One region of the Novosphingobium sp. MBES04 genome, then DNA from elsewhere that is predicted to be linked to it. Evidence: predicted binding sites of a transcription regulator. Region 1 holds the regulator's gene; each other region holds the start of a gene.
The links. Region 1 encodes LexA, which represses DNA repair genes until DNA is damaged. Its sites were predicted from a motif close to GTTCCNCNCTTGTTCT; they were not measured.
Positions count from the first base shown of each region.

Region 2: the regulator LexA is predicted to act here: its motif matches at 4,352-4,367, upstream of recA (recombinase RecA).
Region 3: the regulator LexA is predicted to act here: its motif matches at 3,800-3,815, upstream of MBENS4_RS20860 (PA0069 family radical SAM protein).

Region 1 covers NZ_DF850489.1:843,710-850,928, forward strand. Annotated here, with positions in the region: gene MBENS4_RS27640 (sensor histidine kinase) at 1-326, shown strand, start outside; gene MBENS4_RS17650 (citrate synthase) at 313-1,596, opposite strand; gene gltX (glutamate--tRNA ligase) at 1,610-3,079, opposite strand; gene MBENS4_RS17660 (ComEC/Rec2 family competence protein) at 3,156-5,387, shown strand; gene lexA (transcriptional repressor LexA) at 5,415-6,098, opposite strand; gene MBENS4_RS17670 (molybdopterin molybdotransferase MoeA) at 6,221-7,219, opposite strand, start outside.
Region 2 covers NZ_DF850489.1:410,970-418,188, forward strand. Annotated here, with positions in the region: gene MBENS4_RS15625 (alpha/beta hydrolase family protein) at 1-104, opposite strand, end outside; gene smpB (SsrA-binding protein SmpB) at 383-865, shown strand; gene MBENS4_RS27230 (hypothetical protein) at 862-984, shown strand; gene MBENS4_RS15635 (DUF2062 domain-containing protein) at 1,032-1,583, shown strand; partial or broken gene MBENS4_RS15640 (ATP-binding protein) at 1,580-4,044, shown strand; gene recA (recombinase RecA) at 4,443-5,516, shown strand; gene MBENS4_RS15650 (hypothetical protein) at 5,811-6,065, opposite strand; gene MBENS4_RS15655 (threonine ammonia-lyase) at 6,082-7,059, opposite strand; gene MBENS4_RS15660 (class I SAM-dependent methyltransferase) at 7,076-7,219, opposite strand, start outside.
Region 3 covers NZ_DF850489.1:1,569,238-1,576,456, forward strand. Annotated here, with positions in the region: gene MBENS4_RS24945 (PAS domain-containing protein) at 1-401, shown strand, start outside; gene MBENS4_RS24950 (PAS domain-containing protein) at 362-742, shown strand; gene MBENS4_RS20845 (hypothetical protein) at 841-1,317, shown strand; gene MBENS4_RS20850 (TadE family protein) at 1,525-2,016, shown strand; gene MBENS4_RS20855 (pilus assembly protein TadG-related protein) at 2,028-3,680, shown strand; gene MBENS4_RS20860 (PA0069 family radical SAM protein) at 3,821-4,891, shown strand; gene MBENS4_RS20865 (hypothetical protein) at 5,007-5,501, shown strand; gene MBENS4_RS20870 (hypothetical protein) at 5,619-5,918, shown strand; gene dnaE (DNA polymerase III subunit alpha) at 6,002-7,219, opposite strand, start outside.

The DNA of each region.
Region 1 (7,219 bases):
AGGCGCGCGTGTTCGACAAGTTCGAGCGTCTGGGGCGCGTGGGCGATGGGGGGGTCGGGCCTTGGCTTGTTCATCTCACGCCGCCTCGCCCGGGCCATGGGTGGCGATCTCACGGTCGAGAGCGAACCGGGGCGCGGCGCGCGCTTCATTCTGACCGTGCCCGCAGATCCCGACGCGCGCTGACGGCGCTGCTGCACGAAGTTGGGCTGACCGGAGCCGCGCGCTCTTCCACAAAAAGTATGAAAGCAACGAAAAAGGCCCCCGCTTTCGCGGAGGCCTCTTCGTTCAGATGGTCAGATCCTGACCGCCTGCTCAACGCTGGCTGAGCGGCACGTAGTCGCGCTGCGTCGGGCCGGTGTAGAGCTGACGCGGACGGCCGATGCGCTGGCCGGGATCCGAGATCATTTCGTTCCACTGCGCAACCCAGCCCACGGTGCGGGCAAGGGCGAAGAGCACGGTGAACATGTCGGTCGGGAAGCCGATCGCCGAAAGTACGACGCCCGAGTAGAAGTCTACGTTGGGGAAGAGCTTCTTCTCGATGAAGTACGGGTCGTTGAGGGCGATTTCCTCGAGGCGCATGGCGGTCTCGAAGAGCGGGTCCTGAACGTTGAGCGCTTCGAAGACTTCGCGCACGGTCGACTGCATGACCGTCGCACGCGGGTCGTAGTTCTTGTAGACGCGGTGACCGAAGCCCATGAGACGGAACGGATCGTTCTTGTCCTTGGCGCGCTCGATGTAGTGCGGAATACGGTCGGGAGTGCCGATTTCGCGCAGCATGTTGAGGCACGCTTCGTTTGCGCCGCCGTGGGCCGGGCCCCAGAGGCAGGCGATGCCGGCCGCGATGCACGCGAACGGGTTGGCGCCCGACGAACCGGCGAGACGCACGGTCGAGGTCGAGGCGTTCTGCTCGTGGTCGGCGTGCAGGATAAAGATGCGGTCCATCGCCTTTTCAACGGCGGGGATCACTTCATATTCCTCGGCGGGAACGCCGAAGGTCATGCGCAGGAAGTTGCCCGTGTAGGACAGGTTGTTGTCCGGGTAGAGCATCGGCTGACCGACCGAGTACTTGTAGGCAGCGGCCGCAATCGTCGGCATCTTCGCGATCAGGCGATGGCTGGCGATCTTGCGCTGTTCGGGGTCGGTGATGTCGGTCGAGTCGTGGTAGAAAGCCGACAGGGCGCCGACGATACCGCACATGATGGCCATCGGGTGCGCGTCACGGCGGAAGCCCTGGTAGAAGTGACGCAGCTGCTCGTGGATCATCGTGTGACGGCTGATCGTGTACTCGAAGTTCGAGAGCTCGTCCTGGCTCGGCAGTTCGCCGTTCAGCAGCAGGTAGCTGACTTCCATGAACGAGGAGCTCTCGGCGAGCTGGCCGATCGGGTAGCCGCGGTGCAGCAGGACGCCCTCGCCACCGTCGATGTAGGTCAGCGCGGATTCGCAGCTTGCCGTCGACGTGAAGCCGGGGTCGAAGGTGAACTTACCGGTCTGGCCGTAGAGCTTGCGGATGTCGATGACTTCCGGGCCCACGCTGCCCTTGAGGACGGGGTATTCCAAATCCGCGCCGTCCGCGCTCAGTTTAACCTGATCACCCACCAGTTCTTACTCCTTATGCTTGTGTCTCGGTATGCTCCCCGGCCTGCGCTGCGATGCGCGCGAGACTTTCGTCCCGGCCAAGAAGTACCAATACGTCAAAAATCCCTGGCGACGTTGTCTGACCCGTCAGGGCCGCCCGCAGGGGTTGTGCGAGCTTGCCGAGGCCCAGTTCGAGCTCTGCGGCCATTGCCTTCAGGTTGGCTTCCAAAGCCTCAAGGGTCCATTCGGGCTCCCCGCTCAGACGCTCGTGGATCGCGGCCAGACGCTCACGCGCCTCGTCGGTCAGGAGCTTCTGCGCCTTCTCGGTCATAGTGAGAGGACGTTTGGCAAAAAGGAAAACAGCGCCTTCTGCAAGATCGTTGAGGTCCTTCGCGCGGACCTTCAGTTCGGCCATGGCGCGTGCCAGCAGGGCCTTGTCGGCGTCCGGGTATCCGGCAGCGACAAGCCGTAGCAGAACGAGATCGGCGAGATATTCGTCGCTCGCTTCGCGCAGGTAGTGACCGTTGAGATTTTGCAGCTTCGCGAGGTCGAACCGCGAGGCGCCCTTGTTGACATTGGTGATGTCGAACCATTCGACAGCCTGCTCACGGCTGATGATTTCTTCATCGCCGTGGCCCCATCCGAGGCGCAGCAGGTAGTTGAAGACCGCGTCGGGCAGGAGGCCCATCTCGTCGCGGTAGGCATCGACGCCGAGCGCACCGTGGCGCTTGGAAAGCTTGGCGCCATCAGCGCCGTGGATGAGCGGAATGTGGGCGTAGACAGGGTCTTCCCAGCCACCCTCGATCTCGTCCATCGCGCGCAGGATCACCAGCTGGCGAAACGCGTTGTTGATATGATCATCGCCGCGGATGACGTGGGTAACGCCCATGTCGCGGTCATCGACAACCACGGCCAGCATGTAGGTCGGCGTGCCGTCCGAGCGCAGGATGATGAAGTCGTCGAGTTCGCGGTTCTGAACCGTGATCGGGCCCTGGACCTGGTCATCGATGGTGGTCTCGCCCTCGCGCGGCGCCTTGACGCGCACCACGTAGGGTTGATCATCCGGCCACTGCGAAGCGTCGGCATCGCGCCACTCGCTGTCGAGGCGGAAAGGACGTCGCTCATCCTGTGCTTTCTGCCGGCGTTCCGCGAGCTGTTCGCTGGTCAGGTAGCAGCGATAGGCCTGTCCGGCCTCCAGCAGCTTCGCGGCGACTTCGGCGTGACGCTCGGAACGGGCGAACTGGAACACGGGTTCCTCATCACCATTCAGTCCCAGCCAGGAAAGACCGTCGAAGATGGCCTCGATCGCGGCATCGGTCGAGCGGGCACGGTCGGTGTCCTCGATGCGCAGAAGATACTTGCCACCGTGGTGGCGGGCAAAGAGCCAGTTGAACAGCGCGGTGCGGGCACCGCCGATATGCAGAAAGCCGGTCGGCGAGGGAGCAAAGCGCGTAACGACGGCCTTGGTGCCGCTCGATCCGCTCGTTGCACTTCCACTTGCCATTCCAATCACCTTCTGTCCTATTCCGGTCATGGCGATCGAGGTCACCCGACCCGGTAAAATTGTGGGCCCGGACATCATGTCCGGAGACGCTGCATTGCGGGGTCGGCAATGGAACAGCGAACGCAACTTGTCGAGTGCTTTGGCGGCAATCGAAGGATTTCTTTCGCAATCGTGTCGTGATCCTGTCCCGTGGCTTTCCGTGGCTTTCGGGACCGGCATCGCGGCATGGTTTGCGCTTCCGAAGCCGTCCCAATGGGCAGGCCTCATTGCGTTGTGCTGTGCAGCAAGCTTGGCGACCCGAGTTTGCTGGCGGCGATGTGGTGCGTTTCAAACTGTCTCGCAAGCTTTTTTTTGGGTGCCCCTGATGGTGGCGGCGGGCTGCGTCCTGATCTGGGGCCGCTCCATGATGGTGGGAACACCTCCCATCGAGCGGCCTTTGTATGGAGCATTCACGGGGAGGGTGCTCGCGGTGGAGCCGCAATCGGCCCAATCGCGCCGCCGGTTGGTGGTCGCCACGCGCGACCAGGCAAGCGGGCGTGCTCTCAAGATCCGGCTCAACCTGCCGGATGAGCTGTCCGAGGGCGAATCTGTTCGACCGGCGCAGATCAGCGAGGGCAGTCTCATCCAGTTTGAGGCGCGGATCATGCCGCCGGCAGCGCCGCTGCTCCCGGGTGGTTATAATTTTGCAAGAACGGCCTGGTTTGCCGGACTTGCCGGTTCGGGAACGATCCTGAAGCCCGTCACCGTCCTGGAGCCAGCGGAAGGAGGGGAAGCGTCTTTGGCCCGAATACGCCGGGGACTGGCTGGCCATGTTCGTGAGCAGGTTGATGAGCGGGCGAATGGCATTGCGGTGGCGCTCGTGACCGGAGATCGGGGCGGCATCACGGCCGACGATGCGCAGGCCATGCGCGATTCCGGCCTCGCGCATCTGTTGGCCATAAGCGGGCTCCACGTGACGGCCGTAATTGGTCTGATCTATTTCCTGTCTGTGCGCACGCTCGCCTTGTGGCCCGCCTTGGCACTGCGAGTACGGTTGCCGGTATTGGCCTCCGGGCTCGCAGCGCTGGGGGGGATTGGCTATACGCTGCTGACCGGCGCGCAGGTGCCGACGGTTCGTTCGTGTATCGCGGCGCTGCTCGTGCTTGGTGCCCTGGCACTGGGGCGCGAGGCACTGTCCTTGCGAATTCTGGCAGTGGCGGCATTCGCCGTCATGCTTCTATGGCCTGAAGCTGTGGTGGGACCCAGCTTCCAGATGAGCTTTGCCGCTGTCCTTGCCATCGTGGCCTTGTCGACCTCTGCGCCCGTGCGCAATTTCCTCGGTCCGCGCGAGGAACCTGCCTGGATGCGCGGCGTGCGCTGGTTCGGCATGCTCATGCTGACCGGGCTGGTGATCGAGCTCGCCCTGATGCCGATTGCGTTGTTCCACTTTCACAAGGCCGGTCTCTACGGCTCCTTGGCCAATCTCGTCGCAATTCCGTTGACGACCTTTGTGATCATGCCCGGAGTGGTTCTGGCCCTGGCGGCCGATATCGTGTCCCTTGGTGCGCCGCTCTGGGCCGTCGTGGGATGGACCATCAATGCGGTGCTGGGACTGGCGCATTGGGTCTCGGCGCAGCCGGGGGCGGTGACGCTGGTGCCGGGCATGGGCGAGGTGGCCTTCACGTTGTTCCTTGCCGGAGGATTCTGGCTGGCCCTTTTGGTCGGAAAGGCGCGTCTACTGGGCGCTCTCCCCTGCGTCGTGGGCTCTCTTGTCCTCTATAATCAGGCACCGCCTGATCTGCTGATCGCCGGGGATGGCCGCAACGTAGGCGTTGTGGAGCGGACGGCCGGGCGTGATGCGCCAAGGCTGCTGCTGCTGCGCGACACGCGCAGTGACTATGTGCGTGACAATTTCCAGGAGAATGCGGGGCTGCGCGGGGAGGCGATCTACCTCCCCGATCATCCGGGCGCGCGCTGTAACGCCGATTTCTGTTCGATCACCTTGCAGATGCGGGAGCGTGCAGCGACCGTGTTGTTGTCGAGGAGCCGGGACATCGTACCCGAAAGAGAACTGGCCGCCGCCTGTGACCGGGCTGACATCGTGATTTCGGATCGCTGGCTGCCGCGGGCATGCCGGCCGCGCTGGTTCAAGGCTGACCGGGGGACGCTCAGCCAGACAGGAGGCCTGAGCGTTGATCTGTCGCGCGGCGCGGTGCGCAATGTCGCGCAGGGGCAGGGCAGGCATGGATGGTGGCGTGGACGGAAAGGACAGATGTCCCTGCAGGACCTCATCCCGCCCATGCCATCACCGTCGTCTCCGGATCGTTAGCGCGCGTGGCGCTGCGATCCGGTTGGCTCAGTGGAAGTAGCGACGCAGGAGGCCTGCGAGCTTGCCCTGCACCTTGATCTCGTCGGCCGCATAGATCTGCGGTTCATAGGCCGCGTTGGCCGGGTCGAGACGGATCATGCCGTTTTCACGGCGCAGGTACTTGAGCGTCGCTTCCTCGCCGCGCACGAGAGCGACCACGATTTCGCCATCGTTGGCGATTTCGGTGCGCTTCACGAGGGCGAAGTCGCCGTCGAGAATGCCCGCTTCGATCATCGAATCGCCTGAGACCTCCAGCGCATAGTGTTCACCCGCGCCCAGAAGCGCGGCGGGAACGGGCAGGATCGCCTGGTCCTCCAGCGCTTCGATCGGGACGCCCGCGGCGATGCGTCCGTGCAAGGGGATCTCGATCACATCGGGCGCCGATGCGGGAGCCGCGGCCTCGGGCTTGGTGAAAGGAATGACATTCGATCCGGCAGCAGGGGCCGCCTGGCCACCTTCGTCGGCGCGGCGCAGCACTTCGAGCGCGCGGGCGCGGTTGGGCAGGCGGCGAATGAAGCCGCGTTCCTCGAGCGCGGAGATCAGTCGGTGCACGCCCGACTTGGACTTGAGGTCCAGCGCGTCCTTCATTTCTTCGAAGCTGGGCGAAATGCCGGTTTCGTCAAGCCGGGTCTGGATGAACCGGAGCAATTCGTGCTGCTTGCGGGTCAACATGTTCGCTGCCTCTTTCCTGCGCGTGCCGCACACGGAAATTCGGCTTCCCGCGCATCAGCTGTTCTTCTTGATGTTCCACTTGTGAACATTTTGAGAACAATTAAGCAACAGAATTTCCCACGTCAAGCGATACCGCCATTCTGGAGTATGTAGATGCGCACGTTTGCGCCAGACGGTGTTTCCGGTCCGTTCGCAGGACGGTCGATAAGGACATTGCTCCCCGCCAACGCCCCCAGGGCGCCGCTGTCCTGAACGCGCACGGCCCGCACGCATTCTCCGTCCCACGTCCCGCGCAGGAACTCGCGGCGCGCACCTGTTGCGGGAAGGTCGCCCTCGAGCCGGGTGGTCACGGCCATGGGCGTGGGGTCGATCGCGCCCATCAGACGGCGCAGCAGCGGGAGCAGGAAGTGGTACCCCGTAACGAGCGCGGAGACCGGATTTCCGGGCAGCCCGATGATGATCTGGCGGCGCTGGGAGCGGGGGCGGGTGGCGACGAGGAGCGGCTTGCCGGGCTTGATCGCGATGCGCCAGAAGTCGAGCTTCGCGCCCCAGGCTTCGAGCGCGGGGCGGATGAGGTCGTGGTCGCCAACGGACGCGCCGCCGCTGGTGACGATGACGTCGGCATGGGCGGCCTCGTCGAAGGCGCCGAGCAGCGCGTCGAGCGTATCTCCGACCGGGCCGATGCGGCGTGTCTGGACTGCGAGCCCGGCGACCATTGCCTCCAGCATGGCGCCATTGCTCGCCGGAATCTGGTGCGTGGCGCAGTTCTCCGGGTCGGAGGAGAGCTCATCGCCGCTGTCGATGATCGCGACTTCGGGGGCGCGGAAGACGGGCAGGTGCCTGTGCCCGGCCGAGACGGCGAGCGCGATCTGCGCAGGGCCGATGCGGGTTCCGGCGGGAAGGACTTCCTTTCCGGTCACGAAGTCCGAGCCGAGGCGGCGCACGTGGCGATCCTGCGGGCTGGGGCCTGAGCCGGTGAGCGCGAGTGCATCGTCGCTGCGCGTGAGATCTTCCTGCACGATCACGGCGGCGGCGTCGCAAGGCAGCAGCGCGCCGGTCGAGATGCGCACCGCGTCACCGCGCGCCATGGTGCCGGTGAAGGGGTGCCCGGCGGCGCTTTC
Region 2 (7,219 bases), 430 kb from region 1:
GCGAGGGCGGACGCGGAGCCCAACGTCGGCACAGCGGCGAAAAGAAGACCGGCGGCCACGAAGCGCGCCACCGTGCACCGAATCTGACGGCTGTATGCTGGCATATCGAAAAAAGATCCCCCTGGCCGGTCCCCCATGGCCGCCACGGCCAGATTAGCCTGGCCCTTTCTGAAATCCAGTCTCGCTTTCATGAGCTTGATAGAGCGGCGGAGGGGGGGCTCTTCATGTGGGGAAGGGCGTGCCCTGTCCGCCAGGCGAGAGGCTGCCGGCCTTGCCCCGGGCAATTTTCGGCAGGCGCGTGAGGGGCATGTCCTCCCAAAGTCGGGCTAATCGTTTTCAGCCGTTTCTTTTTGCCGCGCGCATCACTACATGCGCCTTCACCATGGCACGTCCGCAACGCACTACATTCGACAAGACCAAGACCGTCGCCGAAAACCGCCGGGCCCGCTTCGATTACCATATCGAGGAAAAGTTCGAGGCCGGAATCGCGCTGACAGGCACCGAGGTGAAGTCCCTGCGCTTTGGCGAAGGCTCGATCGCCGAATCCTACGCCGAGATCAGCGGCGGGGAATGCTGGCTGATCAACGCCAACGTGCCCGAGTTCAGCCACGGCAACCGGTTCAACCACGAGCCCAAGCGCCCGCGCAAGCTCCTGCTGCACGAGCGCGAAATTTCGCGCCTGCAGGGCGCGGTGGAGCGCAAGGGCATGACCCTGGTGCCGCTCTCGGTCTACTTCAACAGCCGGGGGCGTGCGAAAGTCGAACTCGCGCTCGCCAAGGGCAAGAACGCCGCCGACAAGCGCAACACGGTCAAGGAGCGGGACTGGAAGCGCGAACAGGGCCGCTTGCTGCGAGAACACGGATGATCACCGCCTTCGGGCGCCAGGCACGCCGGTTTGACCGGCAGGCGCCGGCCCAGGATCAGATCGCGGCCATGAGCCGCGCGGACCTGCGCTTCGGTCTTGAGAGCGGTTTGGTCTCGTGAGCCACGGATCTCTCCTCCACCGGATTTCGGCGGCGCTGCAAAAGCGCATGCCGAGCCGTGAAGACGTGGCGGGGAACAAGTGGCTCGCGCCGGTCGCGGGACGCGCGCTCAGCCCCGAGCTCTGGCGCTTTACCCGCCGTTCGGTGCCACGCGGCGTGGCGCTGGGCCTGTTCGCAGCCTTCATCATCCCGATCGGGCAGATCTTCCTGGCCTGCCTGCTGGCCTTTCCGGCCCGCGCGAACGTGGCGGTCGCCGCGCTCCTCACTTTCGTGACCAACCCGCTGACCCTGCCCTTCTGGTTCGTGGTCGCGAACCGCGTCGGGCACTTCTTCCTGAAGCCGGGAAGCGCCGATGAGGTGGTGCAGGCCGCCGCGCAGGGCAGCAGCGTGTGGAACGATGTCAACTGGTTTGCCCATTCCGCAGGCCAGGCCGCGCTCGGCTTCGTCATCCTCGCCATCGTCAGTTCGGCGCTGGGATATCTTGTCGCGGGTTGGGTATGGCGGTACTGGATCGGGCATAAGCAGCGCGAGCGCCGCCTGCGCAAGCCGGGCAAGCGTGGTCGCACGCCGCCGGACATGAGGACGGAACAGGACGAGTGATCTCAGCCGAGGATACGCCGCAGCCTGCAAACCGCCGCTCCCTGATCGATGTGCTGGTCGTGGTCGGTGCTCTTGCCGCCAGCCTCGCCCTGGTGTGGGTCCTCACCCGCGATCCGGTGCTCAGCGCGGTCTTTGGCGGAGCCATGCTCGTTTTTGCAGGACTGGCCTTCGTTCTGTCCCGGCGCGGCGGCGAAGTCGCCAGCCCCGATTTTGCCCAGCCCGACTGGTCGGTGACGGTCGCCGCGATCGAGCGTCCGGACGTGGCCGTCGCGATTACCGACAGGGCCGGGCGGCTGACCTGCGCCAACACCATCTTCGAGAGCCAGTTCGGGGTCGCGAGCGCGCCGCCGATGCTGGCGCTCGATGCGGCCTCGCAGGAGCGGCTCGCTCAGGCGACGCGCGTAGCCTTGCGCGACGGACAGGCCACGTGCGATGTCGCGGCCGAGGCCCCGGCTGGGCTCGGTGCTCCGCTCTGGACCGCGCAGCTGCGCCGGGCCGGGCGCGGTGACGATTTCCTGATCTGGACCTTCACGCCCCAGTCCGCGCCCGATCTTGTCGGGGGCTTCGCGCAGCATCTCGAAGGCGGCCTTGGCCGGGGGCTGGCACGGGCGGGCATCGCCGCCGCGCTGGTCGAGCCGGATGGCACGATCCGCGCGGCCAGCGCGCTCTTTGCCGAACAGGCGGCGGGCGATCCCGAGGCAAGCCTTGTCGGAACCGACTTCATCGAACTTCTCGCCCGTGACGAGAACGACACGATCAGCTGGGCCCGCAGCGAAAGTCATGGCGAGCCGATGGTTCTCTACGCCGTGCCGGTCGCCGATCCCGATACGCCTGACCCGCTCGACGAGACGACGACGCCGTCGCTGATGCTGGCGGTTCCCGCCTCGCAGGGGATCGGCGCGCGCGCCGGAGGCAGCGGCGCTTCACCGCATCTGGAAGCGCTTCTGGCGCAGCTTCCACTGGGGCTTGCCATGGCCGATCGCGATGGCCGCCTGCTCTTTGCCAATTCCGCCTTCATGCGCGCGGCTGGCCGTGAGGGCGAGGACGCACCGACCTATCCCACCGACCTCGTCGTGCGTGAGGACAAGCGGGCGCTCTCCGAGGCGATCCGCCGCTTTGCGCAAGGTCCGTCCAGCGCAGGCGACATCGCCGTGCGCCTGTCCGCACAGGCGGAGGATCCGGTCTCGCTTAGCCTTGCCGGTGTGCGGGGGCTGGGCGATGCGGCGGTCCTCCTGGGGCTCACGGATACCTCGGAGGAAACCCGGCTCAAGCGCCAGGTCGCGCAGGCGACCAAGATGCAGGCCGTGGGCCAGTTGGCGGGCGGTGTCGCCCACGATTTCAATAACGTGCTGACCGCGATCCTGGGCACCTGCGATCTTATGCTGATGCGCCATACGCCGGGCGATTCCGACTACGACGACATCCAGCAGATCCGGGCCAATTCCAACCGGGCGGCCTCGCTGACCCGCCAGCTTCTTGCCTTCTCGCGCCAGCAGACGCTGCGCCCCGAAGTCCTTCAGCTGCCCGACGTGGTGGCCGACGTCTCGCAGATGCTGCGCCGCCTCATTGGTGAGAAGATCGAGCTGGTGGTCAAGCACGACCGTGATCTGGGCCCCGTGCGCGCCGACCCCACGCAGTTGGAGCAGGTGATCGTGAACCTGTGCGTCAATGCGCGCGATGCGATGCAGGGGCGCGGCGACGGCTCGGGCAAGCTTACCCTCTCCACCCGCAAGGTCCTGACAAGCGACGCGCGCACCTCCGCAGCGAGATCATCCCGGCGGGTGACTACACCGCGCTCATTGTCGAGGATACGGGCGGCGGCATTCCGCCCGACGTCATCGGCAAGATTTTCGAGCCGTTCTTCACCACCAAGGAGCAGGGCAAGGGCACTGGCCTTGGGCTCTCCACCGTCTATGGCATCGTCAAGCAGTCGGGCGGCTTCATCTTCGCCGAAAGCGAACCGGGCAAGGGGACGCGCTTCGTGGTCTACCTGCCCGTCTACCATCCCGCGCCGGGCGCGCAGGTGGAGGCCGACGCACCCGAAGCGCAGGCCGAGACCGAGCCGAGCCAGTGGGCGGGGGGCGGGCGCATCCTGCTCGTCGAGGACGAGGTGACCGTCCGGATCATCGCCGAGCGTGCGCTGGTGCGCCAGGGCTACGAAGTGACCTGCGCCGAGGATGGCGAGGACGGCCTTGCCAAGGTCGAGGACGTGATCGCGGCCGGGGGCGGATTTGACCTGGTCGTCTCCGACGTCGTCATGCCCAGCCTCGACGGACCCGGCATGGCGCGCGAGATCCGCGCCATCGTGCCGGGCATGCCGGTGCTGTTCATGTCCGGCTATGCCGAGGAGCAATTGCGCAAGGAAATCGGGCTCGCCAATGCCTGGTTCATGCCCAAGCCGTTTTCGGTGCAGCAGCTCTCCGAAAAGGTCGGTGAGGTTCTTGCCCGCACCGCAAAGTAGCGCCGACTCCGCGCGCCTCTGTTCGAAACTGTGGAAACGGACGGTTCGTGCATCCGTGTCGCTGTGGCCATGAAGTGCGGGCCTTCGTGACCGGCGGTGGCATGCAGCGAGTGGCGCAAGTGGGCGCAGGCGTACAGGCGATCATCTGAGGGTGGTGGAGGTGTGCGCCGCCGAAAAGTCCCCGTTTCGGAAGGTTTAGGGGCGGGGTTACGTGCGGCCAGAGCGTGCGTACCTGCGCCATGCGGATGGTCGATGCGGCCCGCTGCACTCTGACCTGCAGGCGGTTAAAATTTGTTCAAATGCAGATGTTCTCATCTTGTTCGATGAGAACAAATGGAATACATAGTCCCCGGTGACGTTGACCTTTCCGGTCAGCCCGGTAGCACAGGGGAAGTTTTATGGCTGCTCAGCTCAAGCTGATCCAGGAAGGCAAGGAAAAGGACGCGATGGACCGTCAGAAGGCGCTCGACGCGGCACTCGCACAGATCGACCGTGCGTTTGGCAAGGGCTCGGCTATGAAGCTGGGCTCGAAGGAAACCATGCAGGTCGAGGCGATCTCGACCGGCTCGCTAGGGCTCGACATTGCACTCGGCATCGGCGGCCTGCCCAAGGGCCGCGTGATCGAGGTGTACGGCCCGGAAAGCTCGGGCAAGACCACGCTCGCGCTGCACGTCATTGCCGAGGCGCAGAAGAATGGCGGCACGGCGGCGTTCGTCGATGCCGAGCACGCGCTTGACCCGGTCTACGCCAAGAAGCTGGGCGTGGACATCGATGAGCTGGTCGTCTCGCAGCCGGACACCGGTGAGCAGGCGCTGGAGATCACCGACACCCTGGTGCGCTCGAACGCGATCGACGTGCTGGTGGTCGACTCGGTCGCCGCGCTCGTTCCCCGCGCGGAAATCGAAGGCGAGATGGGCGACAGCCACGTCGGCCTCCAGGCCCGCCTGATGAGCCAGTCGCTGCGCAAGCTGACCGGCTCGATCAACCGTTCCAAGTGCATGGTGATCTTCATCAACCAGCTGCGCATGAAGATCGGTGTCATGTACGGCAACCCGGAGACGACGACGGGCGGTAACGCGCTCAAGTTCTACGCCTCGGTCCGTCTCGACATTCGTCGCACCGGCCAGATCAAGGATCGTGACGACATCATCGGCAACTCGACCCGCGTGAAGGTGGTGAAGAACAAGGTGGCCCCGCCCTTCAAGCAGGTCGAGTTCGACATCATGTACGGCGAGGGCATCTCCAAGATCGGCGAGATCCTCGATCTGGGCGTGAAGGCGGGTATCGTCGAGAAGTCGGGTTCGTGGTTCAGCTACGATTCGATCCGCATCGGCCAGGGCCGCGAGAACGCCAAGAACTTCCTTAAGGAAAACACGGAAGTCTGTGATCGGCTCGAGAAGGCGATCCGCGGCCAGCGCGAAGGCCTCTCCGAAGAGATGATGGTCGGCCCCTCGGCAGAAGACGAGGAATAAGTCTTCCCGAACCTCCACCGCGAAGCGGTGGAAGGCATGATCAAAACGAAAAGAGCCCCGGCCGGAAGGTCGGGGCTCTTTTCGTTTTGCCGTGATCGGGCGGGACGAAGTTCGGGAATCAAGGAGCAAGAGAACAAGAGGGTAAGCATGCAAGGGGCCATTGCCCCTTGACCCCGGAATGGGCGACCTCACTGCTCCCAGCCACGGTGGCGCGTCAAAGGTGAGCTCGACAGATCTCGGAGCCCGAGGGCAATGGCCCTCGGCAATCATCCCTTCACATCTTGTGAACCTGCCTCAGGAACTTCGATCCAGCAGGTCGAGGAAATTGCGGGCCGCCTCGCGTTCGGCCTCGTCCTTGAAGGCCACGTCGAGGTCGGGGGCCTGTCCGAACATGTGCATGAGCGCCCAGAGCGCAAAGCGGCGGCCGGGGTCTTTCTCCATGCCCAGGTCCACCTTCATCTTTTCCAGTCCGCTCTCAAGCGCGCCGGGGCTGATGGTGGCGGGATCGTCGGTGCCGAAGTAGCGGCGAAGTTGGTCGTTGAAATCCATGGCGTGGGCTCGCGTGTCAGTCGTTGGAGGTCAAGACCTTTGCGTAGGCTTGCGCATCGGTATTGCCGCCCGAGAGGACGACGGCGGTCTGCGGGCCGACCTCGACCTTGCCGGCAAGGACGGCAGCCAGCGCGGCCGCGCCGCCCGGTTCGACGACGAGGCGGAGTTTCTCGAAGGCGAGGCGCTGGGCGCAGCGCACTTCGGCCGGGGTGACGGTCAGCCCGAAGGGGCAGTGCAGCGAGAGCACCGCGAAGTTGATGGGGTGCGTCGCGGGTGTCTGCAGCGCATCGCACGCCGTTGGCGGCGCGTCGGGCCCGACGGGCAGGATCTTTCCGGCGGCAAGGCTGCGGCAGACATCGTCCCAGCCTTCGGGCTCAACCGGGACGATGGCTGCGTCCGGGCAGGCAAGCGCAAGGCCCGCAGCCAGGCCGCCGCCGCCGCAAGGGGTGACGATCCGGTCGGGGCCCAGCCCGGTCATGTGTCCCATCTGCGCCGCGATCTCGATTCCGACCGATCCCTGGCCCTCGATCACCCAGGGGTCACCGAAGGGATGGACGAGCGTAGCCCCGCGCTCGGCGCAGAGTTTGCGGGCGACTTCGTCACGATCGACGCCGCCGGGGCGGTCGTAGAGCACCACCTCGGCGCCAAGTGCGCGCGTGTTGGCGAGCTTCACGGCGGGCGCATCGGTGGGCATGACGATGGTCGCGGCAATGCCGAGTTTGCGCGCGGCCCAGGCAATCCCTTGCGCGTGGTTGCCGCTCGACACGGCAAGGACCCCGCGCGTGCGGGCCTCGGCGTCAAGATCGGTCAGCCGGTTCCAGGCGCCTCGAATCTTGAAGGCGCCGATGGGCTGCAGGCATTCGGCCTTGCACCAGATCGTGGTGCCTTCGATGTCGAGGGAGAGCAGGGGTGTCTCGGGCAGGATCTCGGCCACTTTGCGGGCGGCGAGTTCGACACCTTCGTGCGTCGGATGGCGTAGATGGGGCTCGGTCATGCCCCGTCTCATAACCTCAGCGCGTCAGCCGCACCAACTGGTAATAGCGCATGGAGCCGTCCTGAATGTCACAGGCAAGCCCGTGGGCATGGGCCAGGTCACGGGCAACATCGGACAGCCCATGGCGCGGGCTGACATGGAACTTCGTCAGCCAGGCTCG
Region 3 (7,219 bases), 730 kb from region 1:
GCGGCGGCGAACCGGGCGAGAACCCGAAGCAGCGCAACGAATCGGCCAATTTCGCGCTGGCCGACTGGATCGACGATGGCATCATCGCCTGCGACGAGAACATGCGTGTGGTCTACGCCAACCGCAATGCCCACGCCCTGACCAAGTCGCAGCCCGGCACGCTGATCGGCCCCGCCCTGATCGAGGCCCTGCCCTGCATCAGCGGCAGCCTGCTCGAAGTCCAGGCCCGCCAGACGCTGGTGCACGGCCACCCGAACATGGCCGACATCCCCTCCCCCTTCGTCGAGACGCCTGGCTGCGCTTCCAGACCTTCCCGCTCGAGGACCGTCTGGCCATCCGCCTCCACGACATCACCCAGGAGGTGGAGCGCCACTTCAAGGCCAACGTCAAGGAAGCCATGATCGAGGCGCTCAACAAGCATGGCGGCGTGGCCTATGCCCGCGTCTCCGTGCGCGGCACCATCGACCGCGTCGATGCCCCTTTCTGCGAAATGCTCGACCTGCCAGAGGAGCGTCTCATCGGCGTCGCCCTCACCGACCTGGTCGATCTGCCCGACAAGGTCACCTTTCGCGAAACGCTCGAAGGCGTGCTGCGCGGCGGCGAGCCGGTCCGCCTGCACACTCACTTCCTCACCAACCGGGGTGAGACGATCCCGCTGTGCATGGCGCTGGTGAAGCTCGAAGGGGTCTACGGCAGCGAAGGTGCCATCGCCGTCCTGACCGACGAGAGCGACAGCGCCTGAAACAACCTGCCTGCAGCGGAGCAAGTGCAGAATGCCGCCGTGATGCGGCCAGCCGCCCGGAGCTTGTCCGATCCGGCTCAGTGTTCCAAGCTTGAGCAATGCCTGTCCCCGACTACCCAACCCACAGCCGCTTATCGACCCTAGCCAAATCCGCAGCAGTGGGAGCCTATGCGGGAACGGCTCTGTTCTTGCTGGCAATTGCCAGCGTTGAAACGCAGCCCTTGTTCACGTCCGCACACGAAGCGTGGATCATCCCGGTTCTCATCGCCGGGTATGGCACGTTCGCCATCCCTTTCACGGCACTCGGGCTCTGTCTCTTCGGCCTGCCTCTCCGCGCGCTTTTGGGCCCCTGGCGCGACGCACCCTGGATGGCTCTGCTCGCCGCACTGTGTGGAGCCGTGGCGGGGCTCATCTTCTTATGGCTTTTCACCGACCTGACTTGGGGGCCACTTACCCTTGCGACCTTCAAGAATGGCGCATTCGGCATCACTTGGGGAGTGCCCACAGGGCTCGCGTATTGGCATTTCGAGAGGAAGGCGTCTGCCCCTCCCGAATTGCTGCGCGGACAAAGGTAAACAGAAAATTGCAGTAACCATCTGTCCAATACGAAGGATGACGGTGCCAAACCTTTTCCTGAAATTAACCAGGCAACCAAAAGCCTCAAAACCGGGGGAATTTCCCCGGGACCTCACTGTGTAAAATACAAGGACGGTCCTTCCGAACCTGCAAACTCTCCTTTGCATTCCGCGCGCATCCTGAACGTGGAGATAAGGAGAGAGACGATGACCAAGGCTATCGGAGGAGCCATTTACCCACGTTACGCGCGGCCTCGCCGCATTCTGGCTCCCGTCGCGCGGCGCCTGGCGCGGATCCGGCGCCTGCCCGCCCACACGGGCGGCGCGGTCCTGGTGGAGGCCGCGCTCGCCCTTCCCGTCCTCATCATGCTGCTTCTGGGCGTTGTGACCTACGGCGGCTGGTTCATGGCCGCCCATTCGCTGCAGCAGGCCGCCAACGAGGCGGCCCGGGCTTCGGTCGCCGGGCTCGACGCGCTCGAGCGGCGCCAGCTGGTCGACACCAGTCTTGCCGACAGCGTCCTGCACGCCGGTACGCTCGATCCGGACCTGGTGACCGTGCGGACCGGCCTCGACGGCCAGTATTACCGCGTCACCCTCGTCTACGATGTCAGCCAGGCGGAAATGTTCAGCAACTCCCTGGTGCCCCTGCCCGGCGACACGATCGCGCGCGTGGCCACCGTCCAGCTTGCCGGGATCTGAGGAGTTGGGCCATGAAAGCACGTACAGCACGCCTTCGCCCCCTTGCCTGCGATAACGAGGGGGCTGTCACCGCCATGCTGGCAGGCTCTCTGCTCATGCTGATGGGAGTGGCAACGGTTGCCGTGGACCTGGGCGCGATCTACCTCGCGGAGCGCCGCCTCCAGGGCCTGGCCGATGCCGCCGCGATGGCCGCCGCGCAGGAAAACGCCATCGAAATGCGCCGCTCCGCCGTCCAGGGCCTCATCGACCAGAGCCGCGAGGCCGACATCGAGATCGCCGAACTCGAAAGCGGCACCTATCGCCAGGACAAGATCGTGCCCCTGGACGAACGCTTCCAGCTTGGCGGGGAGGACAGCGCCGCGCGCGTTCACCTTGTCCAGACGGTCCCGCTCTTCTTCGGACGTGCGCTCGGCTTCGAGACGGCCACGGTGCGCGCGCGCGCGACGGCCGCGCGGATCGACATGGCCGCTTATTCGCTGGGTTCGAGCCTTGCCACCGTGTCGGACGGCATTCCCAATGCGCTGCTCTCGGCGCTGATCGGGACCGAGCTCAACCTCTCGGTTCTCGATTCGCAGAACCTTGCCAGCGCCGATGTCGACCTCTTGGGGTACGCCGAGGCCCTCAAGCTGCAGGTCAATGCGAACGAGGGCACTTACGCCGAGCTGTTCGACACGCCTGTCCCGCTGGGCGATGCGCTGCGCGCGATCGGCTCGACCGCGGTCGACAGCGCCACGGTTGCCCTCATCGACCGGATCGCGGACGAGGCCCCCTTCGTTGAAGTGCGCCTTGCCGACCTCCTCGATCTGGGCCCCTACGGCGCGCTTGACTACGATCCGGGCACGGCGGGCGTGGAGGTCGACGCCTTCTCGCTGGTGCGCATGCTGCTGGAACTCTCGCACGGCGACACGCTCGACATCGAACTGGACCTGGCCGCCACCGGGCTCTCCAGCGTCCATGTGCGTCTCGTACGCGGCTATGGACTGGCGCATTCCCCCTGGCTGACGATCACCGGCGCGCGCGATTACGTCCTGCGCACGGCCCAGGCCCGGCTGCTCGTGTCCGCGCGCGTGGGTACGGGGAGCCCCTGGCTGCCATCCATCGAACTCCCCCTCTACACCGAACTCGCCCAGGCCGAGGCCACCCTCGACGATATCCAGTGCAGCGGCGATCCCGATAGCGACGGCGTGCGGCTCGGCGTGACGCCGGCTATCGGCACCATCGGCATCGGACGGCCCGACGCACAGGACATGGGGGACCTTTCGAGCCCGGTCACGCTTTCGCGCGCCACCCTCGTCAACGTGCCGCTGATTGCGCGCGTTACCGCGCTTTCGGAAGTGTCGCTGGGCGGTACGACCGGCCCGCAGGAGGTCCACTTCACCTTTGCCGACATCCGCGACAAGGTCACCAAGACCGTCTCAACGCAGGATCTGACCCAGTCGCTGGCGACCTCTCTGATCGCGCAGACCGACCTCGAAGCCCAGACGCTGGGCCTCTCGCTCAGCCTGTCCTCTGTCACCAACATCGTCGGCCATAGCCTGGCCACGATTGCCCCGACACTCGATGCGACCGTGTTCTCTCTCACGCAGGCGCTCGGTCTCCGCCTCGGGGCAGCCGATGTCCAGGTCAACAAGGTCCGCTGCGGAGTGCCTACCGTCATCGCCTGACGCATCCGGACCGATCCTCGGGAGAGCCTCCCCCCTTTCTCTCTCCCGACACCTACCGGGCCCGCCGCCAGACCCTCGGCAGCGGGCCCGGTTTCCTGCCTGGCTTGCGCCGCCCAGTCGTTCCCTGTATGTTCCGGTTCATGGAACACGCGAAAGGCAGAGGATCGGTCAGCAACCAGGTCAGCGCGCGCTTTGGCCTCGCCCGCCACGAAGCCGATGGCGACTGGCGCGATGCGCGCACCGACATCGACGGCCCGCTCCCCCCGCTGCGCACCACCGTGACCGAGCTTCGCCCGAAGAGCATCGTCTCCTTCAACCAATCGCCCGACATCCCCTTCGACCGTTCGATCAACGCGTACAACGGGTGCGAACATGGCTGCATCTACTGCTTCGCCCGGCCCAGCCATGCCTACCACGACCTTTCGCCCGGCCTCGATTTCGAAACCAGGCTCTTTGCCAAGCCCGATGCCGCCCGGTTGCTGCGCGAAACGCTGGCCCGCCGGAACTACCGCGTCGCCCCGATTGCGATGGGGACCAACACCGATCCCTACCAGCCGATCGAGCGGCGCTACCGGATCACCCGGGAGATCCTCGACCTGTGCCTGGAAGTCGGCCATCCGGTCAGCCTCGTCACCAAGTCCGACCGCATCCTTGCGGACAGCGACGTACTGGCCGAACTGGCGCGGCGCGACCTTGTCAGCGTCGGGATCTCGGTCACCAGCCTCGACGCGCGCCTTTCGCGCCTGCTCGAACCGCGCACGGCAGCTCCTGCCAAACGCTTTGCCGCGCTCGAAGCCCTGAATGCCCAAGGTATTCCCGCCCACGCCATGATCGCGCCGGTCATCCCCGCGATTACCGACCACGAACTGGAAAGCCTCGTCGAGGCGGCAGCAAAGGCGGGCTCGCGCGGAGCCATGTGGATCATGCTGCGCCTGCCACTTGAGGTCGCCCCGCTCTTTCGCGAATGGCTCGAGACCCATTTCCCCGAGCGCGCGGGCAAGGTCATGGCCATCATCCGCGAAATGCGCGGCGGGCGCGACAACGATCCGCGCTTTGGCGAGCGCTTCCGCCCCCAGAGCCCCTGGGCCGACCTCGTGCGCAGCCGCTTTCGCCTTGCCATGAAGCGCCATGGCCTTGGGCCTCCCGGCGTCCACCTCGATTGCAGCCAGTTCCGCGCGCCCTCGCCCGACGGGCAACTCAGCCTGCTGTAGAGGCCTGGGCACGATCGGGGAGCCACCGCCCATGAAACAATACACTTGCCTAATAACAAGTGCCGTGCGTTCATGGCGCCTTCGCATTGCCCACCGTGCTCCCGGAGGAAAACCCATGAACGCCGCTCTCCTCGCACTGGCTCTTGCCAGTCTTGCCCCGGCTGCGGGCGCGTCCTCCGCGCCGGACGGCCAGGCTAGGCTACCCTCGGTGAGCCGCGCGCAAGCCTGCACCCCGGACTGCCTCTCCACGACCGAGGCGGTCACCTACGCCTCCTATCTGGGCTCGAAAGCGGGCGTTGCCGGGATTTTCGAAATGCCCGTGCGCGCAGTGGGCGCGCAGAACGGTAACATCTACCTGAACTCCGAGCGCGACTACCGTGACCGCAACTGCCTGACGGTCTCCATTCCCATGCGCACTGCGCGGCGTATGTTCGGCAGCGATGATCCCGATAAGATTGCCAAGCAATTGAAGGGGCAGCGCATTTTCGTAAAAGGCATTGCCCGGCAGATCCGCATCAACTTCATCGCGAACGGCCAGCCGACCGAAAAATACTATTTCCAGATCCACGTCCTGGCCGACAAGCCCGAGCAATTGCGGCTCGCGGCCTGACGCGCGCCGCGCTCCCAGACTGCCCGCTGAACACGCGGTAATCTGCGGTTCATGGAACCGGAGGCGCGTATCCTTGGTTATTCCCGGCAACACGAAACAATAACGGGATGCGAAACCATGGCAGATGAATACGTGACCCAGGAGCGCCGCACCACCACCGAGGAACCCGCGGCCGCACAGCCTACCCACACCACCGTGATTCACGAGAGCAAGTCCTCCTCGGGCGGCAGTGGCCTTATCATTGCGCTGGTCCTGCTGGTCGCCGTCGCGGGCGGCTTCTACCTCTTCAGCCAGACGTCCTCGAGCGAGGTCGCGCGCGACAACGCCATTGCCGATGCCGCCCAGGATGTCGGCAACGCGGCCTCGCAGATCGGCGATGCGGCCGAAAGCGCAGCCGAAGGCGCCGCGAACAACTAAGCCGCCGCCCATCACATGCAAAAGGCCCGGCATTCCATATGGAGTGCCGGGCCTTTCTGCGTGCCTGGAAGGGAGCGCGGCAATCAGGCTGCGCGGCGCACGCTCTCGGGGCCCTGGCGGGCGATCAGCGATATGTTCGAGAGCCCCTCGACACTGGCGAGCTGCTCGGCAAATTCGCCATCGAGCGCGAAGTCACGCCCCAGCCGCACCCGCTGGTCACGTCCGTCGCCCAGCTTGAGCGTCGCCATCACCTCGCCCGTCCCCTTGCGCCCCGGACGCATGAGGAGGGCCAGTTCCTGCACCGCCTCGACCGTGCTGATGTCGAGACGCAGCAGCATACGCGCGCCCGCCGTCACTTCGGCCAGCGGGCGTCCGCTGCGCACAGTGACGCGCGGCGGCTCGTCCTCGCTCGGGCTGTCGAGCTCGACCTGAAGGAGCAGGCAGGCGTTTTCCTTGCCCCAGGCCACGAAGGCATCGACCATGTTCTCTTCAAAGCAGCAGGCCGAGAAGTTGCCCGAGGCGTCCGAGTAATCGACCATGACGAAGTCCTTGCCCCGCTTGGTCTTCCGCTTCTGCACGTTCTCGACCATCGCGGCCATGACGGCGCCGGTGCGCCCGCCCTCGCCGCCTCCGGCCATGAGGCTGGTGTAGGTGCGCGCGCCGTTCGCCGAGGCGACCGCACGGAACTGCTCGACCGGGTGGGCGGCGAAGTAGAAGCCGAAGACCTCGCGCTCCTTGGCCATCTGGTCCATGCGGCTCCAGGGCTTGGCATCGACCAGACGCAGGCCCTGCACGGCGTGGTCCTCGTCCCCGAAGAGACCGCCTTGCGTCGAATTGCGCTCGCGCGCGGACATGTCGGCTTCGGCGAGCAGCGTATCGGCGTTGGCGATGACCTTGGCGCGGTTGGGCTCCAGGCTGTCGAGGCCTCCTGCCGCGCCCAGACTTTCCAGCAGGCGGCGGTTCATCGAGCCTGCGGGCGCACGGCGGAAGAGGTCATCGAGGCTGGTGAACTTGCCGTTGGTCTCGCGCTCCTTGACCACCGCGTCCATGGCCTTCTCGCCCACGTTGCGGATGCCAGCCAGCGCATAGCGCACAGCGAGGCTGTCGTGGGTTTCCTCGACGATGAACTCGGCTTCAGACCTGTTGATGTCGGGCGGCGCCACCTCGATGCCGTTGCGGCGCATGTCGTCGACGAAGATCGCCAGCTTTTCGGACTGGTGCATGTCGAAGCACATGGCCGCCGCGTAGAATTCGTGCGGGTAGTGCGCCTTGAACCAGGCGGTGTGATAGGCGAGCAGCGC